Regions from separate parts of the Paenibacillus nanchangensis genome, predicted to be linked through region 2. Evidence: riboswitches for the same ligand, from Rfam matches in the RefSeq annotation. Region 2 holds a riboswitch; the other holds the start of a gene.
What was found. A riboswitch is a leader RNA that binds a small molecule or an ion and turns the genes downstream of it on or off. The one in region 2 is predicted to bind cyclic di-AMP.
Positions count from the first base shown of each region.

Region 1: it holds a riboswitch for cyclic di-AMP, as region 2 does, so the genes downstream of both, ACE6ED_RS26085 (C40 family peptidase) here and ACE6ED_RS24445 (ubiquitin-like domain-containing protein) in region 2, are expected to answer to the same signal.

Region 1 is NZ_JBHOFD010000044.1:21,316-37,136, forward strand. It holds gene ACE6ED_RS26050 (transglycosylase domain-containing protein) at 12-2,075, shown strand; gene ACE6ED_RS26055 (DNA-3-methyladenine glycosylase) at 2,223-2,888, shown strand; gene ACE6ED_RS26060 (copper amine oxidase N-terminal domain-containing protein) at 3,111-4,277, shown strand; gene ACE6ED_RS26065 (AbrB/MazE/SpoVT family DNA-binding domain-containing protein) at 4,333-4,797, shown strand; gene ACE6ED_RS26070 (YwhD family protein) at 4,886-5,395, opposite strand; gene ACE6ED_RS26075 (M1 family metallopeptidase) at 5,499-7,511, shown strand; gene ACE6ED_RS26080 (hypothetical protein) at 7,523-8,341, shown strand; cyclic di-AMP (ydaO/yuaA leader) riboswitch at 8,530-8,665, shown strand; gene ACE6ED_RS26085 (C40 family peptidase) at 8,685-9,152, shown strand; cyclic di-AMP (ydaO/yuaA leader) riboswitch at 9,525-9,668, shown strand; gene ACE6ED_RS26090 (C40 family peptidase) at 9,671-10,162, shown strand; gene ACE6ED_RS26095 (GNAT family N-acetyltransferase) at 10,452-10,958, shown strand; gene ACE6ED_RS26100 (c-type cytochrome) at 11,064-11,420, shown strand; gene ACE6ED_RS26105 (4a-hydroxytetrahydrobiopterin dehydratase) at 11,579-11,875, opposite strand; gene ACE6ED_RS26110 (hypothetical protein) at 12,132-12,425, opposite strand; gene motA (flagellar motor stator protein MotA) at 12,630-13,424, shown strand; gene ACE6ED_RS26120 (flagellar motor protein MotB) at 13,417-14,238, shown strand; gene rluF (23S rRNA pseudouridine(2604) synthase RluF) at 14,478-15,179, opposite strand; gene ACE6ED_RS26130 (ATP-binding protein) at 15,204-15,821, opposite strand, start outside.
Region 2 is NZ_JBHOFD010000038.1:10,971-26,791, reverse strand. It holds gene mfd (transcription-repair coupling factor) at 1-2,199, opposite strand, end outside; gene ACE6ED_RS24510 (anti-sigma-F factor Fin) at 2,362-2,592, opposite strand; gene pth (aminoacyl-tRNA hydrolase) at 2,664-3,224, opposite strand; gene ACE6ED_RS24500 (hypothetical protein) at 3,363-3,563, shown strand; gene ACE6ED_RS24495 (ribose-phosphate diphosphokinase) at 3,642-4,595, opposite strand; gene glmU (bifunctional UDP-N-acetylglucosamine diphosphorylase/glucosamine-1-phosphate N-acetyltransferase GlmU) at 4,646-6,049, opposite strand; gene spoVG (septation regulator SpoVG) at 6,270-6,554, opposite strand; gene purR (pur operon repressor) at 6,742-7,569, opposite strand; gene ispE (4-(cytidine 5'-diphospho)-2-C-methyl-D-erythritol kinase) at 7,644-8,498, opposite strand; gene ACE6ED_RS24470 (small, acid-soluble spore protein, alpha/beta type) at 8,730-8,912, opposite strand; gene veg (biofilm formation stimulator Veg) at 9,101-9,376, opposite strand; gene yabG (sporulation peptidase YabG) at 9,548-10,495, opposite strand; gene rsmA (16S rRNA (adenine(1518)-N(6)/adenine(1519)-N(6))-dimethyltransferase RsmA) at 10,629-11,513, opposite strand; gene rnmV (ribonuclease M5) at 11,510-12,061, opposite strand; gene ACE6ED_RS24445 (ubiquitin-like domain-containing protein) at 12,290-13,453, opposite strand; cyclic di-AMP (ydaO/yuaA leader) riboswitch at 13,737-13,964, opposite strand; gene ACE6ED_RS24440 (TatD family hydrolase) at 14,159-14,929, opposite strand; gene ACE6ED_RS24435 (HD domain-containing protein) at 14,982-15,821, opposite strand, start outside.

The DNA.
Region 1 (15,821 bases), on a different contig from region 2:
GCGATGAACAAATGACAAGCCCGGATTCCCGCCCGCCCAAACGGATGAAGCGCCTGCGCCGCGTCCTGAAGCTGATGACCGGGCTGTTTATCCTGCTGCTGCTGGCTTTTGGCGCCCTGCTTGGTTATTTGTATCAAAAAGAACTCCCACCTGTCGGCGACGACGCCCGCTCCCGGCTGGTGGATGCGGGCGGAAACGTCATTGCGGCATTTTCCGCCGACGGCCGCACCCATGACCCGGTCGGCCTCGACCGGATTTCCCCGCACTTGATTCAGGCGACGCTGGCCGTGGAGGACCGGAAATTTTACAACCATTTCGGGTTTGATTTGAAGGGGATGACGCGTGCCGTCCTGGTGAATCTGGAAAGCGGCGAGCGGACCCAGGGAGCCAGCACGCTCACCCAGCAGCTTGCCCGCAATCTGTATCTTTCCCACGAAAAGACCTGGTCCCGCAAAGTCCGCGAAGCATTTTATACGATGCAGCTGGAAATGAAGTACAGCAAAAACGATATTTTGCGGATGTACCTTAACGAAATTTATTACGGCCATGGAGCCTATGGCATTGAAGCGGCCGCCCGGATGTACTTCGGCAAACCCGCCTCTGCGCTCAATTTGGCGGAAAGCGCGCTGCTTGCCGGCATTCCTAAGGGGCCAACGTATTATTCGCCGTACACCCATTGGGACAACGCCAAGCAGCGTCAGGAGCTTATTTTGTCAACGATGGAACGCCTCGGACAGATCACCGCGGCCGAGGAGCGTGAAGCAGCGGGGCAGCCTTTGAAGCTGCGCCCCAAAGATGCGCCTGAGACGGTGCAGAGTGCTCCTTTTTTCCGCGACTATGTGCGGGGGCTCGTGCGAGAAGTACTGCGGATCAGCGATGACGAATTGGAGCGCGGGGGGCTGACGGTGTACACCACGCTTGATCCCGCCGTTCAACGGGCGGCCGAAGAGGCGGTAGCCAAAGAGATGGAAGGCAGCGGCGAACTGGAAACCGCCCTCGTCTCGGTTGATCCGAGAAACGGGTTTATTCGGGCAATGGTGGGCGGTAAAAACTACCGCGATAACCAATACAATCACGCTCTCGCAACCACCCGTCAGCCGGGTTCGTCATTCAAGCCAATCATGTACCTGACCGCGCTGGCCTCCAAGGAAATGACCGGGCTGTCGGTATTCGACAGCAAACCAACGCTGTTTCATTTCGATGACAACCGCAAAACGTACCAGCCCCGGAATTTTGGCGACAAGTATCTGGGGGAAATCGACATGCGTCAAGCGATCGCTGCCTCCGACAATATTTACGCTGTGAACACCATTATGAAAATTGGAGCCGGGCGGGTTGCCGATATGGCCCGCAAACTGGGTATCAACAGCCCGCTGAATACAGTGCCGTCGCTTGCGCTCGGCACTTCGCCGGTCAGTCCGCTGGAAATGGCGGGTGCCTTTGCGGTCATCGGCAGCGGCGGCGTTAAACGCCCGGCTACCGCCATCCTTAAAATTACGGACGCTGACGGCACCGTGCTGTACAAAGCCCCTTCCTCCGAAGGCGAAACCGTTGTGGAACCGGCCGCTGCCTATGTGTTAACCCGGCTGATGGAAGGCGTGTTTGAGGACGGAGGAACAGGCAGCCGTGTATCCAGCCTGATCAAACGTCCCGTGGCAGGCAAAACGGGGACAACCGACACCGATGCATGGATGGTCGGCTTTACTCCCGAACTGGCCACCGCCGTCTGGGTCGGATACGACAAAGGCAAAGAAATTCGTGTTGCGGATGGAAGGCGCGCCGCGCCGATCTTCGCCCGGTTCACCGAAAAGGCGCTGGAGAATGTGCCGCCGAAAATTTTTGCGGTCCCCTCCGGTGTCGTTAGCGTCTACATCGATCCTGAATCAGGGCTTCTGGCCGGCCCCGGCTGTCAGGGGAAACGGCTGGAGACCTTCGTCAGCGGCACCGAACCGGCACAATACTGCGGCATCCATGGGACACAAGAGCCGCCCGCACCTTCTCCTTCGCCGGATGCCGGCTCCTCGGGGGAAGAACGGTCATGGTGGGGGGATTTCAAACGGTGGTGGCTGAACTGATCCGTCCCGCCAGCATTTCGTCGAAGAGTCTTTGCCGTTGTCGTAAAGCTGTATTGCCGTGTTAAGGTCCCGTTGAACGGATCGCTCTTCGGCGTTATGATGAGGGGAGCGAACCGCCCCGGAGCGGGACAAGGAGGCTGTACGAGCATGAATGAAAGCCTGCCGGGCAATATACGAACTTGGAAAGCGCTGCCCCCCGCGCTGTACGGATTGACCGCGCTGGAGGCAGCGCCCCTGCTGCTGGGCTGCTGCCTGGTCCGGAGGACTGAGGACGGCGAAATTGCCTGCCGGATCGTCGAGACGGAGAGTTATGGCGGACGGGAGGATAAAGGGAGCCACGCCTACGGGGGGCGAAGAACCGAACGGACGGAGGTCATGTTTCATAGCGGGGGCGAAGCCTACGTGTATCTGATTTACGGCATGCATCACTGTCTTAATCTCGTGACAGGGCAGGAGGGCGACCCGCAAGCCGTCCTTATCCGGGCCATTGAGCCGCTTACCCCCGAGGATGCCCGGCTTATGGCCGCATACCGCGGGGCGCCTCAGCGGAAGCCTGCCGGCCTCTCGGGCGGTCCCGGCAAGCTGTGCAAGGCGCTCCGGATCGACCGGAGTCTAAACGGCATGAGAATGGACCGGCCCATTGGGCCGCTGTTTCTGGCAGAGGGTGAATCCCCGCCCGGGCAACCTATTGTCTGCTCACCCCGGGTAAACATTGCCTATGCCGAGGAATACGCCGCACTCCCCTGGCGGTTTTATTTGCAGGGAAACCCCTATGTTTCCGTTGTGGACAACCAGGCTTTTCCTTACCGTTAAGATTGTTTTTCATTCCGCGTTTCTAAGACCCATTATTGGGTATAAAGATATAGAACCCCAAAGCAACCTCTCCCTTTAGACGCTAAACGGAGGGGTTTTTCTATGATTTCTTATCCACAGCATTTTTTTTTGCTCACTCCGCAACCTTTATCGGTTGGTCACGTTTATTACATAAACGTGCGTGAGCCGGAATAGCTGTTTCCACAAGGAGGGAATGCCCTTATGACTCGCATTGCGGCCAAAGCCATCTCCACTTGTTTGCTGCTGCTTGCCGCAGGCATAACATGGTTCCACGATAACGGCCGCGCCGAAGCTGCAGAAGCGGAGAAACCCGCCGCCGTTACCCGCACACTGGAGCAGGAGGCCTTCCGCCGTGCAGGCACCGTCTATCTCCCGCTCAAGGAGACCGCCGCCCCGCTTGACCTGCAGGTCGCGTGGAACCCTGCCAATTCCTCGGTGGAGGTCACGGGCCTGCATCAGGCCGTAAGTCTGAAGCTCGGGCAGCCCAAGGCTTATACGATCACCAACAAGACGATTAAGCTGGGTGCTCCCGTCCTAGTCCAAAACGGAGTAACTTATGTGCCGGACTCTCTTTTCGCGAAGGCTTTCAGCCTGCCCGTGACCTGGGACGGCGGCTCCGATATTTCCCTTCCGTACAGCGAGCAATACATAAAGAGCGTCAACGGTCGCCGGATGTTTTGGCTGAACAGGGAATACGGCGTCATTTATACGGGGGAAAGCGGACGGACGCCGGTTCGGTCCGGCATACTGGAGATTGGCCGAAGCGAACTGGATTGGGTCAGCATCAGGTCCCGGCTCATTAACTCCGAATCGTCCGTGCTTGATATCGACAATGCTTACGGCGAACCGCATGTTCATCAGACGCGTTACCGCGCGCTGCTGCACAAGGGACGTCTTGTCCGCCAAGGGGACAGCAGCTTCTCGGGTGCCCGGGGCCTCGCGTTTAAAGAGAACGTGCCGGCTTTTCAGGGGCATGTGGTAATTGTTGACCGTCATCTGCTCACGCTGGTTACTCCCGATGGACAGGCGTACAAAACCTATGATCTGCGGCAGATAACGGGCGTGGACGACGCTTTTGCGGTAGAAGCAGTGGAGCCGGATTTCCTGCTGGTCCGCCCTTATCAACAAGCCGCACTGTATGTGATTGACCGGAAGACGCTGCAGGCTGTTCTGCTGTATCCTCAATTGCTCAGCGCGGAAGACAAGGTGCGGCTGGAAGAATACCCGGATACGGAAGTGGACTATCCCGGGGATGGGTTGACCTATACGGGGCGTTCCGGCAGGCAGCTGTCGTTTGAGTGGAAGTCATTTCCGGATGGAAGACTCGTGCATTTTACCTACACACTGCCTCTTCCGGGAGAATCATAATTTTTGGTATAATCAAGAAAACAATCCAAATCTATGGGAATAAGGGGACGCTGGGATGAAAGATACGGGGATGATCCGGAGTTTGGACAGTCTTGGGCGGATTGTGGTACCCGCCGAAATTCGGATGACGCGCAACATTGAAGTGGGAGACCCGATCGAGTTTTTCATTTTAAATGACAACATCATTGTGCTTCGCAAGTATACCTCTACGGAATGCACCTTTTGCAGAAGTCTGGACCGCGTAACCTATTACCGGGACCAGTTCATCTGCAGCAGCTGCCTCGGCGAGCTGGCCAGCCCTTCACGTGAACCTGAGCCGTCCGACCGGCCGTATATGCCGGCCCCCGAAGCGGCTTCCGCCGTGTATGAGGGGAGCGGACGCAAGAAGGCCCGTTCCGAAGAAATGCGCCAGCGGCTGGAACAAGCGGTACAGCAGTATCCGGCCGCCAGCCAGAAAGAGCTTGCCCGCATTTTGGGCATCAGCCAGGCCAGAGTCAGCCAGTTAAAACGCAAATTTTGACCTTTTCCTCATCATCCTGGTACATAATCATCCGAAACAGACAAAGCCTTCACCGCCTTGAATACCAGGCGTGAAGGCTTTGCTTGTGTTATTGGGTTTCAAGCGCTTCTTTCAGGACTTCCGGCGAAGCCGACCACCACTCTTCATTGTGGGATATCAGCAGCGTTTTAAGCGCCCGCTTCTCTGCATCTCCCAGACCATCCAGAATAAATTTCCGTTTCAGCGCGGCATCCAGTTTATTGACATGGTCCGCAAGAATCTTCCATCCGCGGCGCGCCTCTGAATCGATCCACATTTCACAGGCCGTCGCGCCTCCGTAGAACTGGCCTTCGGCATTCCGGTCCACCGCCACCCACACCAGCCATACCTGGCGGCCTCCGGGAACCTCCTCCCGGTTCGGGGTGAATTTAATCCCCTTCTCCACCTTGCTCTTGGCATGCATTGCTCCGATATCGATTACAGCTGCACCGCCGTCAATAATGATGGGCGAAACGTTGCTCAGATCGATGGAGCCCGCTCCAAAGCCCTTATGCTTGCTTTTGGCATTAACTATATTTAAGGCAATCTGTTTTTTGCCGTCTGGCTGCACATTATCCATGCTGCACGTCCCTTCCCTTCAGAATAATTTAATTTTAGCTAATAATGCGGCGAATGCAAACATATACATCCCCTAGATGCTTGTCAACGGGAGGTATTCCAGTATGAAGCCATTGTCATTGCCGGCTCTGTTGATCGCCGCATCCCTGTTCGTGTCCTGCTGGCCGGGCGGGGCGAACGCTTATGCCGCCTTATCCGAGACCAGCCCGTCTGTATCCGCGCCGCAATCGGCCAAGTCCCCCGCCGCCAAGCCGCCTCCTCCTTCGGCGAGCAGGCTGGAGACGGGCGCCGATTCTTCTTCAGCGGGGCCCAAAGAGGCGGTGCTCAGCAGCAGGGTGGCGGAGTACCATATCGACGTCCGGCTTGATCCTGAATCGGACACGCTTAAGGGGACGGAGACCGTTACCTGGACCCATCCGGGACGCCAGCCGGTCAAAGATCTGTACTTTCATTTGTACCCCAACGCCTTCGCTTCGGCGGACACTACCTTTATGAAAGAGTCCGGCGGCAAGCTGCGGGAAGACAAAATGCCGGCGGGCGGCTATGGGTCGATGACGCTGACCGATATCCGGACCTCGGACGGGGAGCCTCTTCTTCACAGACTGCAATATGTTCAGCCGGACGACGGCAATCCCCACGACCGGACACTGGCGAAAGTGCATCTTCCCCGGCAGGTAACGGCAGGTGAAAGCGTTACTTTAAGGCTCCAATTCGAGGTCAAGCTGCCCCGCATCTTTGCGCGGATGGGAGCCGCCGGCGATTTTGTAATGGCCGGGCAGTGGTTTCCGAAGCTTAGCGCTTATGAGCCCAGAGGCGTCCGCGGAACGGCAAATGAAGGCTGGAATCTGCATCAGTACCATGGAAGCTCTGAGTTTTACAGCGATTTCGGTATCTATAACGTTACGATCTCCGTTCCCTCTGATTACAAGGTAGCGGCAACGGGATTCCCCGTCCGAACCGCTTCCGTCAAAAACGGGATCAAATCCTACCGTTTCTATGCCGACGACGTGCATGACTTCGCCTGGGCCGCCTCGCCCCGCTTTGTTGTGGCCGAAGAAGCGTTGTCTACGCCCGAAGTGCCGGGCGTGCGCATCAAGCTGTATTTGGACCCGATGCATAAAGACTTGAAGGAGCGGTATTTTCAGGCTGCCAAGTCCGCATTGACCTATTTCAGCAAATGGTATGGCCCTTATCCGTATTCAACGCTCACGGTGGTGGTTCCGCCGCTTGACGGCAACGGGGCGGGCGGCATGGAATACCCGACCCTGGTCACCGCCTTCGGCGCTTCCGACCCGAATCCGGACTCCTCACTGGAACGCACAGTAATTCATGAGATCGCCCATCAATATTTTTACGGGATGATCGCGAGCAATGAATTTGAAGAAGCCTGGCTGGATGAGAGCTTTGCCTCGTATGCCGAAGACCGGCTGATGGAACAGGAGTACGGAGCGGTGCCGAATCTCCCGCTGCAGGCAGGTTTCGTCACTTCTCCCGCCCCGCTGAAGCTGGAGGCGTGGAAATACGGCGGAGCGGACATCTACACGCAAAATGTCTATCTGCGCGGCAAGCTTGTCCTAAAAGACATCGAGCGCCAGACCGGGCGCAAAACGATGGACCGCATTATGCGGACCTACGCGGAAAAATACCGGTTCCGGCATCCGACGACCCGTGATTTTCAGCAGGTTGTCGAACAGGTCACCCGCAAACCGTGGCAGTCCTATTTTGATCAATATGTGTATTCGGGCGGTACGGCGGACTTTGCCATTGATTCCATCCAGATAAACCGCGATGAAACGGACGGGGCGGCAAGCTATGAGTCCGTCGTCCAGATTGGGCGAAAAGGAGCGGAGTATCCTGCGGTGCCTGTCCGGTTCACCTTCGCAGACGGGCGGACGCTGCAAAAACAATGGGACGGCACCCGAAGCGGCACAACCTTCCGTCTGCGGCATACCGCGCCGCTGGTTCACGCCGAAATCGATCCGGACCGGACGCTGCTGCTGGAAACGAAGCATTGGAACAATTTCCGCAAGGCGGAGCTGGATCCGAAGACCGCCTCCCGGTGGACGCTGGGCGTCGCCAAATTTATAGAGACCGTGCTTGGCATTTTGTCCTGGTGAGGTGAACGAGCTTGAAAACGCCGATTGCCCGCGGCTGGCGCAGTGTTAAAGAGCAGACTTATATTCTCATTCTTTTGTTCGTATATCGTCTGCTGTGGGGTTACTTCCTCTACAGTTTTGTCCGGGATGCTGTTTATCCCTTTCTGCTGCGGCTCCGGGAAAATGCCGACAGCACCGCCAAACTGCTGTATTACGTCGAGGCGCAGTTCAGCCTGCTGGAAAATGCCGAGGTCCGCACCTGGCTTTGGACGCTGGCGGCAATGGTGCTGCTGCGTATGCTGGTGTCCCCGCTGATCCGCGCCGGGCTGCTGTACGAGCTACAACAGGAGAGTCTCGGCAACCGCGGCCTGTTTCTTTTTCCCGGCATGAAGCGGTACGGCTGGCCCGTGTTCCTGTTCAGTCTGGCGGAGTGGGGGCTGACCCTGCTGCCTTTCTGCTGGCTTGGTCCGAAGCTCTACACGCTGACCACGGCTTCCTATTTGCAGCCGGCTCTGCTGTTAACCGCCGCGGCTTATGCCGCAGGATGGGCGCTGTACGCCTATATCATCCGGCAATGTTTCCTATATATGCAATTCGGGTATGTTCATAACCGCAGCATCGCCGCTGCACTAATGACTTATTTTAAAAATATTGTCCCGGCCACCGGCTTATCGCTCCTTTTAGGAGCCGGCGGCGTGTTCAGCCATTTGCTGGCGCTGCTGGTTGGCTGGCTCTGGCCCGGACTGCCCGCGCTGCTTGCAAGACAAGCCGCGCCGTTCCCGGCCACTCTTTTTAAACTGTGGGGAATCGCTGCCCAATATCATCTCTGGAGCAGCAAACAACGGAACTGAAACGTTCGCGGCACAAGCCGCCGCCCTTATCGGGTGGCGGCTTTGTTGTGTGCGCCCTTTTGACTAGAAGCGATGTGCCAAAAATATTTGCAAAACGTCCGGGCCTCTGTTACAATGACACCTGTACTTAGTAACAACTTTGTAATCTTTACTCGTTAATTTGTTACCGATTGGACAAGTCATTATAGGTGCGTAACATGCCAAATTCCCCAGCACCGGGGGAGCGGGGGACCCAGTTGTGGGTGAATTGATCTCATTCCGAGATCATAGGGAACCTTCTACCGAATCCTTGAGCTAACCTCGCAGGCACCGGAAGGAGAACAACTAGTTGAAAACACGTTCCATCAAGACAAAACTGACCGCAGCAACGCTGGGCCTTGTGATTGCCTTCACAGTGGGGGGCGGAAGCGCTTCCGCAGCGACCCAAATGGACCATGTCATTTCTTCTACTCTCGGAGTAAGCTACAAGACAGGCGGCACTACAACCTCTGGCTTCGACTGCTCCGGCTTCACCAAGTATGTATTTAAGAAACTGGGCGTGACTTTGCCCCGTACATCGAAATCTCAATATCACATTGGAACGGCTGTAAAACGCAGCGCGCTTCGTTCCGGCGATCTCGTATTCTTCAACACGACAGGACGAGGCATATCACACGTAGGTATTTATGTTGGCGGCGGAAAGTTCGCCCAATCCTCTTCTTCGCGTGGTGTAACCATCAGCTCGCTGAGTGAAAGCTATTGGTCCAAACGCTACGTTGGCGCCAAACGTGTTATGAGTACCTCCAAATATCAGACTGTAGCCTACGATTGATCGAATCTCCTCTATACAATCCTCACTTTAATCAATGGAGCCCGGGAGCCGATTGTTGCCGCAATCGAATTTCCGGGTTTTTCCTTTTCCTTATTCTCCCTATTACCCTTATTTTTTTTCGCTGAAACCTCAGTTCAGGAAAAAAGACATAAAAATGATAAAAACCGCTTAAAGCCGCGTGGTTACAGGGTTTTTGGTAACGCATTCAATTCAAAAAACGACCTTGCCCCCCATTTAGCGGGGAAGTAAAGATTGCCAACCGGCTTTTACTTTGTTACAATAAGCGCAGTGAGTTTTTAGTAACATTTTTGTAACGAATGCCGTATAATTTGCTAAGCTTTTGTCACTCATTGATCATAACGCCGAATTCATTAATCAGAATCGCCGAGTTCCCTGACGGACAGGGAAGCGGGGGAACCAGTTTTGGGTGAATTGACCTCCTGTCATTAGAGGGGTCATAGGGGAACCTTCTACCGAATCCTTAAGCTAACCTCGCAGGCATGGAAGGGGTTTATATTTTGAAGAAGAAGTTGGCAGCCGCAGTCCTCAGTTTTTCCCTCGCACTTACCCTCGGAGCGGGAAGCGCTTTTGCAGACTCCAAGCTGGACTCCGCAGTTGAGGCCGCAATTGGAACGAAATATGTTTCCGGCGGAACCACCACTAACGGATTTGATTGCTCCGGATTCACTATGTACGTATTCGACAAGCTTGGTATCAAGCTTCCTCATCAATCGGGGGCCCAATACAAGATGGGTTCCGCAGTTTCCCGGGATGATTTAAGATCGGGAGATCTCGTCTTCTTCAACACAAGCGGCAGAGGCGTGTCCCATGTCGGAGTATATGTGGGCGACGGAAAGTTTGCTCATGCCTCCTCAAAACGTGGTGTAACCATCAGCTCGCTGAACGATAGCTACTACGTCAACCGCTACGTTGGCGCCAAACGAATTATGAGTACCGACACTTACGAGTCCGTCGCCACGGAATCGGAAGACAACGATGATGTAATGTAATCACATTCACCATTCAAAGGCTCTTTCCCAAGATTTTTGCCGAAATCTTTGGAAGGAGTCTTTTTTTGTCTACACATCACTAATTTACCCTTACCACCGGGTATCAAACAGCCTTTAGGCCTATTTCGGATCAGAAATTCAAATTTTTTTTCATTTGTCAAGTTCACCTCTCCACTCAACTGGATGCTTGCTTCGAACTGTCCGGATTAGGTATATAATAATGATGGGGAAACGGACGGTCTCTCCTCCCCAGGTTAGTTCCTAATTAATGAAGGAAGGGTGCCCGCCTATGTCTGTATCTCCGCGGTTATTTCAGGTTATTCCCATGCAAGTCAAACATGCGCGAGCGGTATGTGACTGGAAATATGAGGCTCCTTACAATATATACGGCTGGCTGCCTTGGGAGCAGATGGAGGCGCTTGGCGTGGAGTTCGGAGATCCCGAGCTGCGCGATAGCCAGTATGTTTCGGTGCTTGACGTTAAAGGTGAACTATGCGGTTTCGGTCAGTTGTTTCCTATGGATCGGGTGGTCCGTTTGGGCATCGGGATGCGCCCCGATTTATGCGGCCAGGGTAACGGTCCTTCTTTCGTAAAAGCCCTGGTTCGGGAGGCCCGCCGCCGCTACCCGGGGCAGGAGATTGATCTCGAAGTCCTGACTTGGAATCAGCGGGCTATCCGCGCCTATCAGCGAAGCGGATTTACGATCACGGACACCTATGAACGCCAAACCCCCAACGGAATGAAGCCTTTTTACTGCATGGTCTATGACGAGACGCACAGTGAAGGGTTGGAATAGCGGGAATACCCGCTAATATTTGTCTGTTTTTTGACACAATGGCTATGATACCGCTTCACCTTCCGTTATAATGAGGGAAGAGCTTACATAGAAAGGACGAATGGGATGCAAAAATGGTTGATGAGCGGTTTATTTTTCCTGGCTTGCGCGTTCGCAGTTATATTGATGTTTACTCTGCCGGGCAAAGAGCAGGTCGCCGAGCAGAACAATCCGACCATGCCTGTAGTCCAGCTGGATACCGCGGCTGCGGAAGCGACCGTAAAAGCCAACTGTATCAGCTGCCATGGAGACCAGCTGCAGGGCGGCGTCGGCCCAAGCCTGCAAAATGAAGGCAGCCAGCATGACGCTGAAGCGATCTACAAAGTCATCAGCAAAGGACGCGGACAGATGCCGTCCTTTAAAGACAAGCTTGCACCCGAAGAGATTGCCAATGTGGCCATGTATTTGTCCGAAATGAAATGACTGAATTCCTTCCCGTTAAGGGGCCGCCGGGTACAGACTGTGTATTCGGCGGTTTTTTTGCGTCTCTAAGCAAAAAAGCAGAGACCGTCCGGAATCCGCTCCGCGATCTCTGCCTGCCTCTAGCCCCTGCTATATTGAATTATTCTGCACGTCCTGATTTATTGTCCGCCCCGCGACTTCTCGAACGCCTCGTTGAACTCGTGCGCCTCCCGTATATCCAGCGCCGTTACTCCGCCCTCTTCGCGTGTCGTCAGTCTTAACGTCACATTCTTGTAGTCGATTGTGATATGCGGATGGTGATCAAACGCTTCCGAGATGGCAGCCACCTCATCGACAAACGCAATGCCTTTCATAAATTCGGAGAAGACGTATTTGCGCACCAGCACGCCGTCATCCAGCTTCCAACCCTCCAGCTTGCCGACTTGCTCCTGCAGCTCTGCCTCAGTGAATAACAATGGTATATCCTCCCTTACTACCGTTTGCTTGCGAACGGCTTGACGCCTCCTTCAAGCAAAACATCCCTCAGCTGCTTGGTCCAAGGGATGCGCCAGAAAAAAGGCCATTTTCGGTTAAATGTATTCCCGGTTCCTGATAAATATGAATACGATGTGCGGCTATTCGTTAACGCACCGTATTCGCTGAGTCGTTTCTCCTGTAATTTTACCACGCGGCCTGACTTTCGGGCAAATCCTCCTTTGGACCCGCCTGCCGTTAGACCAGTTCCACCGATACCAGGTCTTCCTCCCCGGCCATCACATTAATCCGGTGGGTATCCGGATCATGCATTACCACACCGCTGCCGACATGAATAACCGGTTCACTGCCAAGCCCGTAGAACAAATCCTCGGCAAGCGCTTCCCATACTTCCGCTTTGGATTCCTCAGGAAGCTGCTCCCAATCCTCCGGGTCCATTTCAAAAAACAGATAACTGTCCGGGATCATCGAGACCGCCTTGGTCAGGTCCGTCAATATTTCTCCATAATCTCTCCCGTGCTTTACTCCCACGTTGTATCACTCCGTTTTCGCATATAGGCTGATCTTCCTTTTTTCCATTATAGCCTAAAAATATCACTTCACAAAAAAGCTTGCCCTGTCGATAAATAAGAATATACGTCACGATGTATACGCTACGGTACCCTGCCGCATGTTCAGGGACGAACTGCGCGGCAAAGACGGACCACGGTTAAATCTCATGGACGAGGTGCATAAATGGAAATTTCAACAATTATTGGTTTAGTACTAGGGTTAGTTGCTGTTGTATACGGTATGGTGCTAAAACATGCTCCACTGACAGCTCTAAACAATCCTGCCGCTTACGTCATAATATTGGTGGGGACGGCTGCATCAGTCTTCATGGCCTTCCCGTTTAACGAGGTAAAGAAAGCTCCTAAACTGCTTTTGATGACCGTAAAGCGCAAGAAGATGATCAGCAAACAGGAATTGATCTCCATGTTCATGGACTGGGCATCCATCACCCGCCGCGAAGGCCTGCTCGCATTGGAGTCGAAAGTTGACGAAATTGAAGACGGATTCCTGCGCAACGGCATGCGGATGATTATCGACGGCAACGACCAGGAATTTGTACGCGACGTCCTGATGGAGGATATTCACGCCACCGAGGAGCGCCACAAAGCCGGCGCGCTTATTTTCTCCCAAGCCGGGATGTACGCGCCTACGCTGGGGGTACTCGGGGCCGTTATCGGTCTGATTGCCGCTCTGGCGGACATGAGTGAGATGGAGAAGCTCGCTCACGCAATTGGCGCCGCCTTTATCGCCACATTGCTTGGTATCTTTACCGGTTACGTGCTCTGGCACCCGATCTCCAACAAGCTGAAACGGATGTCCAAGCAAGAGATGGAGATTCGGATGATGATGCTCGAAGGCCTGCTGTCTATTCAGTCCGGCGTTTCAACCATCGCGATCAACCAGAAACTGTCCGTCTTCCTGACGCCGACCGAACGCGCCAAGATGAACACCGAGAAGGAGGGCGGCACAAGTGAGTAAAAAGGCCCGGCACGAGGATCACGAGGAGCATGCCGACGAATCCTGGCTGCTGCCTTATTCCGACTTGATGACCCTGCTGGTTGCCCTGTTTCTGGTTATGTACGCTATGAGCGCCACCGACGCCAAGAAATTCGAAGAAATGAGCCAAGCCTTCAGTATGGTCCTTAACGGAGGCACAGGCGTCCTGGACCACAGCGCTGCCGCACCTACCGATTCGAGCTTGGATCAAGGCAAAGGCGAACAGATGGACAATGTGGTGGCCGAAAACACCGGCAACCAGGACCTGGCGAAGCTTCGCCAGCAAGAACAAGAGAATCTGGAGAAACTTAAGAAGCAGTTTGACGAATACATCAAAAAAAGCGGGTTAACCAACCTGCTCAGTACCAAGCTGAATCAGTCGCAGCTAATGATCACGATCAGTGACCAGGCTTTGTTTGCTTCGGGACAGGCAGCTGTCAAAGATGAATCGCGCCAGCTGGCCAAGTCGATCTCCTACATTTTGCAGCAGTTCCCGGATTATAATGTGGTCGTACAAGGCCATACAGACAATATTCCGATATCGAACAGTATCTATTCTTCAAACTGGGAGCTGAGCGCCAACCGCGCTACACAGTTCCTTAAGATCCTGCTGCTCAACAAAAACCTCGATCCAACCAAGTTTAGTGTAATCGGCTACGGCGAATATCAGCCGGTGAGCGATAACAACACAGCTGCAGGAAGAGCCAAGAACCGGCGGGTCGAAGTATCCATCCTGCGTAAATATCAGGACGGCAAACAGACCATCTCAGCGAATCCGGCTAAACCAGCCAATTAGACGATAAAGGACTCTCGGTCATCGAGAGTCCTTTATTTGTGCCCTGCTTGCTCTATCCGTTTACCCGCATCGTTACGGGACGCGTCTTATACGCCCTTACAAGCATTACTCGCTTGCACTCTTGCAGTTCTTTCCCATCTACTCACTTTGCTGCACTTCCCCACCTACTCACTCGTTACAGACACATGCTGATGTGTCATCCAAGGAGCAGGGAGGCCGGAGGAGACGGGGCGCTATCCTTACAGCAGACGGTACTGCAGCAGCCGGCCGAGCTCTTCCTTCTCGCTATCGGTCAAATCCCGCCACTTTCCGACAGGGAGCGTCCCCAGCCGGATGTTCATAATCCGGATCCGCTGCAGCCGCCGCACTTCATAACCGAATGCGCTGCACATCCTGCGGATCTGCCGGTTTTTGCCCTCTGTCAGAATAATCCGGAATACTCTGTCCGAGACTCTGGTCACGTCACAGGGCAGTGTTTTGCTTCCCAAAATCTTTACGCCGCTTGCCATCCCTGTCAGAAAAGAAGGCGTTACCGGCCGGTCAACCGTCACAATATACTCTTTTTCATGCCGGCCCTCCGCGCGGAGGATCTTGTTAACGACATCCCCGTCATTGGTTAAGAGGATCAACCCCTCCGAATCCTTATCCAGACGTCCGATTGGAAAAATCCGCTCCGTATGCCCAACAAAATCAACTATATTGCCTTTTACGTGTTCTTCTGTTGTGGAGGTAATCCCTACCGGCTTGTTTAACGCAATATACACGGTTTTGGCGGTCGACAGAAGCGGTTTGCCGTCAATCCGTACCTCGTCGCCCGCCTCCGCCTGGCTGCCAAGCACCGCCGTCTCTCCATTAATCGTTACCCTGCCGCTCTCCACCAGCTTGTCTGCTTCGCGCCGGGAGCAGTAACCGGTCTCGCTGATGAATTTGTTGATCCGCATGCTGTCGTTCACTCCGATCTGTCTCTAGGCCTCAGGAGACGCCTCTTCGCCTTTATCCTGCTTCAGCAGGTCTCCTGCGGGCAGCTTGATGATGACGGACGTCCCGCGTCCCACCTCGCTCTGTATCTCCATCGTGCCCTTATGCGCTTGAATAATACGCTGGCTGATCATCAGGCCCAATCCTGTGCCGGTCTCTTTATTGGTGAAAAACGGTTCGCCAAGCTTCGGCAGCATCTCTTCGGGGATGCCTTGCCCTTGGTCCGAAATCACGATCCGGACAAATGCTTCCTCGATCGACTGCTGAATGGTGATTTTTCCGCCGCTCGGCATGGCTTCGATTGCATTTTTCATAATGTTGATAAACACCTGTTTCAACTGGTTTTCTTCACAGTGAACCGTACCCGGAACCGAAGAAAAGTCCGCAACGAACTCAATTCCATACAAATGTGCTTGGCTGTCCAAAAGGGACACCACATCACTCAGGATATAACGCACATCTTTTGACTGAAAATGCACCGCCTGCGGCTTCGCCAAAATCAGGAACTCGCTGACAATCAAATTGATCCGCTCCAGCTCGGACAACATCAGCTCGACATGCAGCGGCACGAGAACCTTTTTCTCCTGCTGAAGCTGGAGAAATCC
Region 2 (15,821 bases):
CTTGAAGACCAAGTCCTGGGACAAAAGACGGTGCGTGCCGATCACAACATCCACCGTTCCCTGGCGGACCCCCTTGATCGTATCGTTTTGCTCTTTGCGGCTGCGGAACCGGCTGAGCACCTGGATGTTGATCGGGTAGGCGGCGAACCGCTCCTTAAACGTCTCATAGTGCTGCTGGGCCAAAATGGTTGTCGGAACCAGCACCGCTACCTGCTTGCCTTCGATCGCCGCCTTGAAGGCGGCCCGGATGGCTACTTCGGTTTTGCCGTAGCCTACATCGCCGCAGAGAAGCCGGTCCATCGGCCGGTTTTGCTCCATATCCTTTTTGATCTCGCCGATCGCACGGATTTGGTCGGGCGTCTCCTCGTAGGGGAACATTTCCTCGAATTCCCGCTGCTCCTGCGTATCCTTCTCAAAGCCGTATCCCGGCGCGCTTTGACGTTCCGCATACAGCTTGATGAGATCATCCGCAATATCCTGTACGGACGAACGGACTTTGTTTGTTACCCTTGTCCACTCGTTGCCGCCAAGCTTGTAGATTTTCGGCTCCTTGTCCTCCGAGCCGACATATTTCTGGATAAGGTCGATCTGCTCGATCGGAACGGACAGCTTATCGCCGCCGGCATACATGATATGCATGTAATCCCGGTGGATGCCGCCTACCTCCAGCGTGCCGATTCCCATATATTTACCGATCCCGTGATTCTGATGGACGACATAATCGCCGACTTTCAGCTCCGTATAGCTTTTGATCCGCTCGGCATTGTCCATAGTCTTGGAGACCTTACGGGCTTTACGCTGTTTCTGTGAAAACATTTCGCCTTCGGTGATGACAGCCAAATGGATGGAAGGCAGCTCAAAGCCGGAGCCCAGATGGCCTTGAACAATCTGCGGCTCTTCAATCCCGTAGTCGTACAGCACTCTGCGGACACGTTCCATCCGCTCTTCACCGTTTGCCAGAATCATCACTTTGACTCCGGACTTGTGCCAGCGCTCCATTTCCGCCTTCAGCACATTCATCTGACCGTGAAAATCCTGCATCCCCCGGCTGATGAAGCCCAAAATATTTTGCGGCTGAACATGCGGGACCTGACGCAGGAATGTCGACATAAACAAGCTCTGGAACGGACGGCGGTACACGATGTCGTCGTTGTCGACCGACAGCGGCAGCTCCGGCAGCGATTTCCCGTTTTGCAGCAGATGCAGGTTCCATTCGGATTCATCGCGTTCAAGCTGCCGTGCGGTTTCCAGCAGCCGTGCAGGCTCCTCAAATATTACGAGGGTATCCTTGCGCATGTAATCGTACATATGCGTTCGTTCAGGATAAAGCAGGGAGATATATTTATAAATTTCGGGAAAATAAGCCCCTTCGGCCATGAGCTCCCGTTCGCGTCCAATTTCTTCGCGCAGCCGTTGTTTGGCTTGACGGTCGGTCATTTTGTCCAGCTGGCGCTCCAGCAGAACGGACAGCTCGGCTGCGGCATGCTCCCGGCGGGAAGCGTCCGCAATGATCTCTCTTGCCGGGTAAATCGAGACGCTCCGCACCTTGTCGATGGAACGCTGATCGGCCGGGTCGAACGTGCGGATCGAATCGACCTCTTCGTCGAACAGCTCCACCCGGTAGGCCAGTGCAGACGTCATCGGGAAGAAGTCGATGATTCCCCCGCGGACGCTCAGCTCTCCGCGGTTCTCAACCCGCTCCACGCGTTCGTAACCCATTTCGATCATTTTTATTAAAAAGTCGTCCAGAGACAGCGTACCGTCCTGCGTTATCGTAATATTGGCCTCAGCCATGACATGAGGCGCCGGCAGCAGCCGGCGGACGCCGGAATACGGGGTAACGACGATACCGTCAAACCCCCGTGCGCACTGCGTCATGACTTCAATCCGCTGCGCCAGGGTTTCCGGGCTGGATACAGCCGATTCCGCGGCAACCAGCTCGTTGGCCGGATACAACAAAACCCGCTCAGGTGAAAGCGCTTCCTGTAAATCATCGGCGATCTTCTGCGCCGAGAACACGTTATGGGTGACGATCAGCATCGGACGTTTTGTCTCTTCGTGCAGGGCGGCCAGTATAATCTGCCTAGCCGATCCTGATAGTCCCGAGACCAGTTGTTCCTTCATTCCGGCTTCCACGCCGCGGACAATGGACTGGAAGTCGGTATCTTGTGAAAAAGCTTGGATAAGACCTTGTAGCAAAGGGCGCACCTCTCTTACGGCCCTCCGGCGCCAACCTTGCATCAGCGTCCCGGCAGGCCGGTCGTTATTCAAAATCGAAAAGAAGCCTCAGCTCATACGCCAAGGCTTGCGGATGACACGGAGACAGCCGCCTCGTAAAAATCTAAATGGATTCTTTCCTTCTTACTGGAGGGGATTGGCCAGCAGACTAAGCTCGGGATGCTGCTCCAGCGTTTCCTTGCAGTAGTCGCAGGTGACCTTAACCGTAGTTTCCCCTTCAGAATCATACGCTATTATATCCCTGCGCTCGTCGGGGGTCAAGGAATGAAGGCCAAGCCGCATTTCCGTGGCCGGGCCGGCGGGAAGGCTGCCGAGAAAGGTCCGGCAGTGCCTGCACACATAATGTATTGCCATCTATATGCCTCCTGAAGATACGTTATACCTTCAGTATGCCCGCTAGTCTTCCGTTTAGCCTGCCCCGGCCCTCACCCGTTGAACTTTGCCATGGTGTGTTCAAAGGAGTGGTCCAGACTGTATTCCAGCGCATCGCAAGTCGAGTCAATCATCGCTGACAGCCGATCGCTTTCTTTTTTAGGGAATGGCGACAGCACATAGTCTACGACGGCAAACCCCGGTTCCGGCCGGGAAATTCCCATCCGGACCCGGTTGAACACCTGGGTGCCGGTATGCTGAATAATCGACTTAATCCCGTTGTGACCGCCTGCGCTTCCCTGATAACGGAGTCTGATTCTGCCGATTTCCGTATCCAGGTCGTCATAGACGACAATCATATCTTCAAGCGGTACTTTGTAATAGTCCATATAAGCCCGGACGGACTCGCCTGACAGGTTCATATAAGTCATAGGTTTGATCAGGACGGTCTTGACGCCCTGAATCATTCCTTCGCCAATTACAGCTTTGCATTTATTCTGGTTGAACGAAATCCCGTGTCTCGCAGCTAGCGTATCAAGCGCCATGAACCCAACGTTGTGCCGGGTTTTGGCATACTGCGGTCCGGGATTGCCCAAACCGACGATCCATTTCATTATGCAGCCCGTTCCTTTCCCCGGCGCTCCGGCAGGAGACGCCCAATTTTGGTACAATAGCAATATAGAAGCGGTTCCTGGTCTGCCAGGCCATCGCTTCGCCCCCCATCCCAGACACGAAGACAGGTGATCGTAGCGATGCTTGACCCGGGCGAAGTGCTTACGCTCCATCGTCAGTTCCAGTATCATATCGAGCAGGGGATACCGGTCGAGGTATACCGTGACGGCGTCCATGTGGATATCGGTTTGTTGACCGCGGTCGACACGCATTTCGCCGAACTCCAAGGAACGCTGTACAACCGCAGCCGGTTTACCTTCGTCTCCAGGCCGGGATATTGATCCGGCCGCTTCACGCAGGCAAAGGGTTACCTCTTCTCTAGGAAGGAGTAACCCTGATCCGGATAGCCTGTCTTACGCTTACTCGATTTCAAACAGCTTGCTGATAGACAGCTCCTCATGCACACGGATGATCGCTTCGCCCATCAGCGGAGCAACGGACAATACCTTCAGCTTGGAGGTCGGATTCTCGCTGCGGATCGGAATCGTATCGGTTACGATAACTTCCTTCAGCGGCGAGTTCTCCAGACGTTCATGCGCCGGTCCGGACAATACCGGATGCGTACAGCAGGCATAAACCTCTTTTACTCCGCCTTCCATCAGCGCGTTGGCCCCCAGCACGATCGTTCCGGCGGTATCGATGATGTCGTCGATCAGAATCGCCGTCTTCCCCTCAATGTTCCCGATAATGTTCATCACTTCGCTCACATTCGGTTCAGGGCGGCGTTTGTCGATAATGGCCAGCGGCGCATTCAGGAAATCAGCCAGCTTTCTGGCGCGGACCACTCCGCCGTGGTCGGGAGACACTACAACCGGATTCTCAATTTGCTTGGAGCGGAAATATTGGGCCAAAATCGGCACGCCGAGCAGATGATCCACCGGGATATCAAAAAAGCCCTGAATCTGCATGGCATGCAGGTCCATCGTAATCACACGGTGTGCCCCGGCTTTTTCGATCAGGTTCGCCACCAGCTTGGCCGTGATCGGGTCGCGCGAACGCGCCTTGCGGTCTTGGCGGGCATAACCGTAATACGGGATAACCACGTTGATGCTTTTGGCGGACGCGCGTTTCAGCGCATCCACCATCACCAACAGCTCCATCAGGTTGTCGTTGACCGGGCCGCAGGTGGACTGCACCACATAGACATGGCAGCCCCGCACGCTCTCGGACAACTTGATCTGAATCTCTCCGTCACTGAAGCTGGTCGTATGCGATTCGCCCATCGGAATGCCGATATAGTCGGCGATTTGATGAGCAAGCTTGGGGTTGGAGTTACAGGTGAAGATTTTTAATTTGGAATCAAGATAAGTCATAAAATGCAAACCCTCCGTGACGGTTCTTTAAATTTCAATTCCGGCGCGTTCTATGATGGATTCTTCGAATTGTTTTTCTTCGCCTTGGCCCGCGAACGGATTTTGTCCGCGTAGCCCGGTTTGTTCTCCTGCCGCACTCTGGCAATAGCCAGATCGTTCTCCGCAACGGAATGGGTGATGGTGGAACCCGCCACGACATAACCGCCTTTACCGACTTTAACGGGTGCAATCAGATTGACGTTGCTGCCGATGAAGGCGTCATCCTCAATTTCCGTCTTTGCCTTATTATACCCGTCATAGTTCACGGTGATCGCACCGCATCCGATATTCACATTTCTTCCTACAGTTGCGTCGCCGATATAGCTTAAGTGGGATACTTTGGAGCCGTCTCCGATTGAAGCTTTTTTGATTTCCACGAAGTCGCCGATCTTGACATCCTCGCCAAGAACCGTGTCCGGACGCAAATACGCAAAAGGCCCAACGGAAGTCCGTGCGCCGACCTCAGCCTGCTTCAGTACGGAATGCATCACGCACGCCCCGTCCATTACGCGGCTGTCCTCAATATCGCTGGAAGGACCAATCTTGCAATCCTCTCCAATAACGGTTGCCCCCTTAAGAGAGGTTCCCGGGTAAATGACCGTATCTGCTCCGATTGTCACCTCTGCGCCGATGTAAGTCGAAGCAGGATCGATAATCGTTACGCCGCCCAGCATATGTCTGCGCGCGATTCTCTGCCGCATCAGACTTTCCGCCTCGGACAACGCCAGACGGTCGTTAATGCCGATGGACTCGGCTTCTTCCGTCGTTTGGTAAGCCAGGATGGTTTCGTTCTGTTCACGGAGAATACCGATTACATCCGTCAAGTAATACTCGCCCTGCGCATTGCTGTTGGTCACACGCTCAAGCGCAGCAAACAGCTTAGCGTTGTCAAAGCAATAGGTGCCTGTGTTGATCTCGCGAACCTGATCTTCTTCAGGCGAGCAGTCTTTCTGCTCTACAATCTTCCGCACTCCGCCGTCTTCGCCGCGGATAATCCGGCCGTAGCCCGCAGGCTGCTCCATCACCGCCGTCAGAATGGTTGCTGCGGCTTGGCGTTCTTCGTGCAGCGCCATCATGCCTTCCAGCGTCTCCGGCAGTACAAGCGGCGTATCGCCGCAAATAACGATTGTTGTGCCTTGCTCGCCGCCAAGCAGCTCCTTGGCCTGGCGCACCGCATGTCCGGTACCCAGCTGCTGCTCCTGCAGCACATACTCCGCTTTAGCGCCCAAATAGGCCTGGACGGCTTCTGCCCCATGGCCTACGATAACAATGCTGCGTTCGCAGCCCGTTGCTTTTACTGTATCCAATACATGCCCCACCATCGGTTTCCCGCAAACGGGGTGAAGAACTTTGTATAATTTGGATTTCATACGTTTGCCCTGACCTGCGGCAAGGACTACAGCCATTCTTTTCAAGAATGCCGACCTCCTACTCTTGAACTCATTACTGAATATATCTCATTCCAGGCAAAAAGAAAAGAGAACCATCTTTACGATGGTTCCCTTTTCTTCGAACCCCAATTAGAAAAGCGGGAATAGATGCCCCTCCCGGTTACCGGTATGCGGACCGGAGCATTTGCTTCGGGCATATCGATATCGGTATGACCGCGGGCCGCTAATGGCGGCTGCCGTCAGATTAAGCACCCTCCTCAATCACTTCCTCTTCGGTTGCGGCGCGATCATACTCGGCCAGAACCGCCGATTGGATCTTCTCGCGTGTGCCGGAAGAAATCGGGTGCGCGATATCGCGGAATTCGCCGTCCGGTGTACGCTTGCTCGGCATAGCCACGAACATTCCGTTATTGCCGTCGATGACGCGAATGTCATGAACAACAAACTCGTTATCGATGGTAATGGATGCGATTGCCTTCATTCTCCCCTCAGAGTTGACGCGGCGGAGTCTGACATCCGTGATTTGCATTGTGTGTGTTCACCACCTTTTTCCATCAGAGACTTGGTGTATAGTTCCACACAAGCAAACCAAAATCCTTCTTTTTTGTTCCATAAAATACCTGTATGGCAAGAATTTTTTTTCGTTCGGAGGTTTCTGACAAGTTTCGTTTTCTTTCTTGTGGATTCCACAAGATTTCGACAAACACCGCCAGAGGTTAATTTTCGAAATAATTGCCCGGGCTTGCCGTGATCCGCCGTTCTTTAGGATCGACCTCGGACACCTTTACCAAGGACACATAATCATGGAGCAGCCGTTCCTCCCACTCCACAACCCCGGATTCCACGAGCACGCCTACGCCAGCGACAACCGCATTAAATTCGCCGAGCAGGTCCACCATGCCGCGAACCGTGCCCCCTGCCTTCATAAAGTCGTCCACGATCAGTACTCTCGACTTCTCTTTCAGCGCCCGTCTGGAAAGGGACATCGTATGGATGCTTTTGTGGGAACCCGAGACGTAGTTGATACTGACGGCCGAACCCTCCGTAACCTGATGGTCCCTGCGGACAAGAACAACCGGAAGCCCGAGTTGGGACGCGGTGGCATAAGCGAGAGGGATCCCCTTCGTTTCCACCGTCATGACGACGTCAATGTCCACGCCGTGGAACGCCGTGGCGATAATCTGACCGGCTTTTTCCATCAATGACGGCAGGCCCAGCAGATCCGACATATATAAATAACCGCCAGGCAAAATCCGGTCGCTGTCCTCCAGCTGTCCGCACAAACCGGTAATGAACTCCAGCGCCGCTTCTTTCGGAATTCTTGGAATAAACCGCACGCCGCCGGCGGCTCCCGCCAAAGTCTGCAGGTCGCCGATGCCCTCGCCTTCAAATACTTCCTTGATAATAGCTAAATCCTCACTGATGGAAGACTTGGCCGATCCGTACCGTTCCGCAAACGTGGCCAGCGGCAGCAGCGCATGCGGCTTTTCCAGCAGAAATTGGGTCATATCTACCAAACGCTGACTTCTTTTTAGTTTTTTCACGGGCTACTCCTCGCCAAAACCGAATATTATACAAAAATATATCACTTTTGTACGGCTTTACACAAGATGCCCGTTCATGTCAGCAGGCGAACCGCATAAACTTCCTTACAAAAGCCCCGGAGTCCGTTATAAATCCGGGCCACCTTGGATTGCTTCTGAACGAGGCCGAACACAGTCGGTCCGCTGCCCGACATCAACACGCCGTCCGCCCCCAACTTTTCCATCGTCTCTTTAATCCGGCGGACCTCCGGATGCATGGGGAGCGTCACCTCTTCCAGCACGTTGCCCAGCAACCCGCAGACCGCCCCGAAGTCTCCGGCTTCGATTGCCGCCCGCATTGCCGCGGAGGACGGATGTTTTGCGATACGGCTGCTGCGGAGTCTACCGTACACCTCAGCGGTGGATACGTTGATCGGCGGTTTGGCTAGCACCACCCAGCATTGAGGCGGATTGGCGATCGGGGTCAGCTTCTCTCCCCGGCCTGTTGCAAGCGCTGTACCTCCGGTTATGCAGAAGGGCACATCCGAACCAAGCTCCGCTCCAAGCTGCAGAAGCTCCTCCTGCGGGATGCCAAGCTCCCAGAGGGCATTCAGCCCCCGCAAAGCCGCAGCCGCGTCGCTGCTGCCACCGGCCAATCCCGCCGCTACCGGAATATGTTTGTCCAGGTGAATATGTACGCCTCGGCGAACTCCATACCGGTCCTTAATCAGCCTGGCTGCCTGGAACGCCAGATTTTTTTCATCCAGGGGAATATATCCTGCCTGGCTAGTTATAATAATGGTATCCCTGGGCAGCTCGGACAGCTCCAGCCGGTCGGCCAGGTCCACCATTGTCATAATCATTTCGACTTCGTGAAATCCGTCCGGACGTTTGTGCAGCACATCCAGCATCAGATTAATTTTGGCCGGCGCTTTCTCATATCTTTTCACGGCGTTCACCCATTTCTCACTTTTCCCCTCAAAAACAACTTAACATATTATAAAAAAATCTCGATATGAAGTCCATTCCTTATCCTGACACGGAGATACGCCGATTACGCCGTGCTTTTACCTTTGGATAAAACAGAAGGATGAAACAGGCCCCCGGCCGGTCTCATCCTTCTTCTGCTTCAAGACGTAAGGCTTACGCCGGCAGAGGACCGGGCCCCCGTGCAGCTTACGCTACAACTTGGAGCTACGGGCAGCCTGTTCAGCCAGCTGAATCGCCCGCTTCACCATGTTCCCCGCATCCTTGGCCCGAATGCCGCCCCAGCCTTCACGCTCCACGGTATCGTAGAAGCCAAGTTCCTTCGCAAGCTCCGTCTTCAGTTCCTCCGACATCATGCTCCGTCTTCTTCGGCTCACCACGTTGACCTCCTTGGACAAAAATGAAAATATGGGTACACCCTTAGTATGCTTAGCCCGGCGGTCAAACATACACCTCTTTTGTGTACCGGACTCCGCCCCTATATCCGAATTTAATTTTATTGTTCCGTTGTTAAAAGAATAGCAAAGCGGCCTCCCCGCAGGAAGGCCGCTCAAGAACTGAACTGCTAAGATTTGATATACGTGATCTTCATTTGCCCTTCATCTTCACATACCGTGATTTCCACGGATTCAGTCAAAATGTCGGCGTAGCTGTAGGAGACGCGTTTGAATGTCTGCTGCTCCTGATCCAGCTTCACAATAAAGACAGAAGGGTACGTTTCTTCCAGGACACCGGTGCGTTCGACAGTCTTGCGACGGCCCCCGTTCGCACGGAGGGTAATCTTGTGACCTACGTGTGCTTCGAGACTGCGTTTAATTTCCAACAGCGCGTTATTAGCCATTGCCTGACGACCACCTCTTTCCTTGTCCATTATACCGCGTATTTAACTAAATGTCAAACAAACAAATAATTATAGTGGAATCAGATGGTTGTTGTCAACGACTTTTTTGCGTACCCTTTCCATACAAAAAGGACCCCTGGCGGAGTCCTCTCTGTCGTTTGTCACCGTATCTCATCCGATCACGGAAGGCGTTACTTTGAGCGTGGACAAATTTTGCAGCCCCGGCATTCCGATCCGGTAGCTGCCTCGTGTCTCAATCCCCCCCACACCCTGGGCGCCGCTAATCGTATGCTGCAAAATGTCGCTTAAATTCACCGTTTCCCGGATTGAGGTGAGCGCAGCTTTGGCCGCAACATAGACCGGATCGAGGGCATGAATCAAAATACGCCCCGGCGAGCTGGAAAAGTTTGCCCCCGCCTGAAGCAGCGCCTCAAAGTGCGACTGGCAGGCCCCCGCCACAATCGTCAGCGCATCAAAATTCCGTTCATACTCACGCGCCGTCCGGACCGCCGCCACAAAATTCTGCGAATTTTTATAGCTGCTCAAACTGTATAAGTCATATGGCTGAGGCCGTTTGAGCACACCGTCATGACCGGTAATCACCACAATATTCGGGCGTACCCGGGGAAGCAGGCGAAACAAGGCGTCGGCCATTTCGCTTTCCCGGACATGATGGCCTTCGGCGGGGATGCGCAGCTGTCCATACAGATTCAGACTTTTATTGAGATAAGCCGGGTCCCCGTCCAGATGCAGCACCTTTCCCGGCACTTCAAAATAGGCCTTATCCTTGGACGGCTGATTCCACAACCCGCCGGTCCCGCCTCCTAGCGGATCATTCTCCGGCTGGATATCCTTCCACAGCTGGGCCAGGCTGCGTTCGCTTATTTCCTGCCGTTCCTTCCGGATTTGGGACAACGATTGTCTGGCTTTAATCTGTGCCCGCTGTCCGCGTTCTGTCATCCGAAGCGGGGGCACCTGCATCAGGTCGTCCAAGGGGGCGTCAGCCAGCAGCCGGAATTCAGTCCCTTTAATGATGGCCTGATTCTGCAGCATTTGCTCCACTCGGAACGTTACATCCCCGCCGTACGATTTTCGGACGACCAAATCTCCCAGGTTCATCAGAACATCACCTCTACCCCAATGTATGGGCAAATGCTCCGGTTGGTTCATCCGGGATTGGAGTTCGCCGGTATTCCAGCGGACGTTAGGCCGCCCTTACGGCCTTATACTCACATCCCAAGTCTTTCACAGCTTAGCTTACGCCTGCCGCCAGCAAAACATCACTTAGTCTTGCATATTCCTCCAGACTCAGCGTCTCTCCCCGGCGAACCGGATCAATCCCCGCATCCGCCAGCAGGGCTTCCAGGCGCTCCCGGCCCTCTTTGGGGAAGAACCGGGCCTTCAGATTGTTGGCGATCGTCTTGCGCCGCTGTGTGAAAGAAGCCTGTACAACTTCAAAAAAGTGCTGTTCGTCCGCCACTTCCACGGCGGGACGCTCGCGGATTTTCAATCGGATCACCGCGGAATCGACATTAGGCTGCGGAATAAAAACCGTATGCGGAACCGTACAGATGATTTCCGGCTCACTGTAATATTGGACGGCGATGCTGAGGCTGCCGTATTCTTTTCCTCCTGGCGCAGCCGCCATACGTTCGGCAACCTCCTTTTGAATCATCACCACAATGTGCCGCAGAGGCAGCTTGTCCTCCAGCAGCTTCATCAGAATAGGGGTTGTTAAATAATATGGGAGGTTCGCCACTACGCTGACCTTGTCCACGCCGGCAAAATCCTCCTTGAACAGCTCCGGCAGATTCACCTTCAGCACGTCGGCATGCCGCACCTTTACGTGCGGATGATGTGCCAGCACTTCCTCCAGGATCGGAATGAGACGCTGGTCAATCTCAACAGCGGTGACCGCTCCTGCGGCCTCTGCCAGACGTTCCGTAAGCGCGCCGATGCCTGGACCGATTTCCAGCGCTCCCGTTGAGCCGTCAAGCTCGGCTGCACCTACAATTTTGTCCAAAATATTCTGATCGATCAAAAAATTCTGTCCCAGGCTCTTCTTGAACGAAAAGCCGTGCCGGTTAATAATTTCCTTCGTTCGCCTCGGCGAGGCGATATCCTCTCTGCCGTTCATACTCCGCCGCCCTCCTGCTCGATTCGGGCGACCGCGCCCGCAAATTCCTCTCTCGTGATGCCGAACATCGCCAGTCTCTTATACAGCTGCTTCCCGTTGCAGTAGCCGATACCAAGCAGATTGCCGAGCGCCATACGGCGTTCTGCGGCCCGCTCATGCACCAGCAGCCCGGCTTCCATAAGATCGCCGATCTCAATGACCGGCGGGTTGCCCTCAAACGAGGTATGCACATGCTTAAGAGCATGCCGGATCGCTTCCGGTGAAGCATTTTCCACTCCGATATCGCCTTTGCGCGTTGCATCCCGCTCCGGGATAAAAGCATGCTTGCAGCCTGGAACTTTGGACGATACGATCTTGCGGATCCGTTCGCCTGCATGGTCGGGGTCGGTTAATATGATGACGCCGCGCCGCTCGGCCGCCAGGGCAATCTTGGCGATGACAGACCGGTTAACGGCCGATCCTCCGGTCTCGATGGTGTCGGCGTCAACCGCCCGCTTCACAGCGACCGTATCACTTTTCCCCTCCACGACAATAAGTTCCTTGATCATAATCCTATTCTTCCTTTCCTCCTGCAGGAAATATGTATCCCGTTAACAACTATACGGTAAAGGCAAAAACAATCGGTATAACGCCAAAAAGAAGAGGACACGCCCCTTCTTTTGGGTAAAGAATGTATAAGAGTGATGAGCGCCCGCTCAGGTATCACCAAATTACAGGATATTCCGTTTAACTCCCTATACTATAGCCCATTCCGGCGTTTTTTGCAAAACGGCCGTTTAGTTCAGCTCCGGCTTCGACGGACCAATCACATACACGGTACGTGATTTACGTCCGAAGTTTAGAGCATGGCTGAGCGAATCGTAGTATACATCGATTTTGTTGCCTTTGATGGCGCCGCCGGTATCTTCGGCACGACGGAATCCAAGGCCTTCAATGTACACCCACCAGCCGATCGGAATCACTTTGGGATCCACCGCAATGGTGCGCCCTTCCGTTACACGTGTGCCTGATGCGGTACGGGTGCCAATACCCGGCTCTTGTGAAGAGTAAGCTGTCATGGACACGTTTTTGATCATGCGTTTGTACTCAAAATCAACTCCCGCTTTGCGGACAGTTTTGCTGAATTTTGCTTTGGTTGCTGTAGCTTTGGCTTTGGCTTGAGTAGCGGCAGCGGCCTTGACGACAACAGGCTTAGGAAGCGGTTTGGTTCCAACGGCAATTACTTTATCTTTGGTTGCTGTTTTGACCTCTTTACCGATCATGCGCATGGATGCCAGCTCGCCGTCCTGATAGACTTTTTCGATATGCTGGATCATAACGCCCGGTACGCCTGCCTGTGTTACCTTGGTCTTGCCCTTGAGCAGGGTGGGATCCGCCGTCTTGATGACACGGAAAGGCAAGCTTTTCGTCCGCTGTACAACCTGTTTGTTAATGCGGACAATCTTTACCTCCATGCCGGCGGTTATCGGAGTGTGTAACGAAGGAAAAATTTTGTCATGGCCTTTCAGACTGTAGCCCAGTTTGCTAATTGCTTCGCCGACGGTGTTTTCTGTCGTGTGCAGCTGTTCAGTCTTGCCGTCAACGGTAATGCTGAAGCTGCGTGCCCGGACGATGGCAATCCGGTCTCCGTCGGATAACGATCCGTCCATAGCCATGGATATCTTATCATGCGGCTGGAGCGGAATTTGTTCCTTGGACAGCAGGTCGCCAAGCAGCGACTCGCGGGTTTCAAGCGTCTGTGCCTTGCCGTCTATGACTAAAGTGATTTGTTTGCTGCTCTGCAGATCTACATACAGCAGGATAAGCAGGGCAATGGCAATCGAAAGAACGCCTGTAACCGATAGCACACGCCAATTCAATTGCTTCCACCTTAAACCTAAATCGTAGGACACGCTGGATGTTGGTGATTCATGGGAGATCTCTGGTTGGAATACGCCCATTCTATCCATCCTCCTTACAATAGCCCCGTCGCCACTGCAGCCGGATGAAGCTCGGCCCTGACGCAGCTATCAAGATTGACACAGGAAAAACGTCTGGAATAACGACGCGCTCCTGCTCACAAATCGCCTGCCCGGCAATGGCCATGGATAGCTGTTATATAACAGTGTCCAAGGCAGCCTCCGATTACTCAAAAAGAAAGAAGCCTAAAAAGAGTTCTGAATAGGAGGACTCTTTCGTGGCTTCTGACGACGCTTGAATGCTCGGAAGTGTCATGCACGAGGTTTCCTCTCTTACTTGCGCTTACGGGGTTAGCTGTCGGGTTCGGACGAAAGAGAGTCGCCCTATCTCCGGTCACCCGCTCATGGCGGTTGCCCTTGAATTCACCCCAAAGACCACATAAAGAATCAGAATACGGCCTGCAATACACCAGGTGTACGTTATGTACGCTTATACGGCAGACAATACCGGTTCCCCCGTTCCCCGGTTAAGGGGACTCAGCGAGACGATCCATGATCAATGGCTGTCATATAAACAGCTCATTGCACTGAAAAGATGATATCCTGTTTTGATGCATCTTGTAAAGCGGGCTTCAACCACGTTTATCTAAATATATGGTTAAAAATTTGTAATATTCCTCGATTTCTTGATTAAAAAACTTTAATACATCGGCCAAGCTCTTTTTTTCAACGGTTTTTCTCCCGATTTCAACGAATCCCAAATCGTTCCAGCGCGTTCGTATAAGTGATTTCGGCCAATTCTTCCCAGTTTAATCCTTTTATTTCCGCCGCCGCTTCGGCCACCAGCTTCACGTGCGCACTCTCATTTCGCTTGCCCCGGAAAGGGTGCGGAGTCAGGTAAGGCGCATCGGTTTCGATCAGCAGACGGTCCATCGGTGTCTTGGCGAGCACCTCTTTTGGCTGTTTGGCATTCTTGAAGGTGACCGGTCCGCCAAAGGAGAGGTGAAAACCAAGATCCAGGCACATTTTTGCCGTTTCCCAGCTCCCCGAAAACGAATGCATGACGCCTCCCACTTCCTGCGCTTTTTCTTCCCGCAAAATTTTGACCACATCCTCATGTGCATCACGGTTGTGAATGACGATCGGCATCTTCAGCTCCCGGGCCAATCCGATTTGCTGGCGGAAAACCCGCTGCTGAATGTCTTTTGGGGAAGTGTCCCAATAGTAATCAAGGCCAATTTCACCGATTGCCACGACCTTCGGATGAGCGCAAAGCGAAGCAATCCAGTCCAAATCCCCGTCTTCCATGGTGACCGCATCTTGCGGGTGCCATCCTACTGCTGCATAAATATTCGCGTACGATTCGGCAAGCCTCATCGTTGACGGGATCGTCTCCCGATTAAATCCGACATTGATCATTTTATTTACACCAGCCTCAAAAGCGCGGTTAATCACTTCTTCCCGGTCCTCGTCGAATTGCGGGGCATCAAGGTGGGTGTGAGTGTCAAATAAAGCCATAATTCTATTCCTCCAGTCCGGTTATTTATGCATAAATTTTAACCAAATTGTTTTATTTGCCGAACAGCCGGGTAATGGATTCGGGAAGCTGCGGAAGAGCCTTCCTAAGCTTGTCCTCCGGAAAATATAAATGGTACCTGCCCCGGTGAATCCCGCTGATGGAGCGGACGATATCCGACACCTCGGAAATTTCCCTGAGCCTGTCCTGACGGTCGAGCAGCAGAATTTGCTTGCCATGAAAAGCTTCGCCCGGCCGGAACACATCATAAGGAAGATCGGTCGGAAAGTCAATTTCAAGGTCGTAATACGGATGTAACCCCGCTTCGGCAAAACTGCGGCGGATATCATCAATTGTTTCCAGATCCAGACTTTCCATCTCTACATATTTATACAGCCTGCGATGAATGAAACGGCAGCACAGCTGGCTCAGCAGCTCATCCTGCTCCTTCGTCCACTGCATAAATGCTGTCTGAACAAGCGCCTCGTCCAGCTGCAGATACTGTTCCACGTCTACGGTTCCCTTAAACAGGTGCGTCAGCGGTTCCATCATAAAGCTGAATGCATATCCTTCCTGAAACAGCTCTTTTGCCCGTCTGAAAATTTGCCGTAAAATGATTTCCGAACTCCGGGTGACGGGGTGAAAATAGACCTGCCAGTACATTTGATAACGTGACATCAAATAATCTTCCACAGCGTGCATGCCAGATTCCTTGACCACAACCCGGCCGTCATGCGGACGAAGCACCCGCAAAATACGGTCGACATCTATGGTTCCATAGTTAACGCCGGTATAATAGGCATCGCGCAGCAAGTAGTCCATCCGGTCGGCATCCAGCGGTCCGGAAACAAGATTTACCACGATGTCATGCTCATAGGTTTTCTTTATTACCGA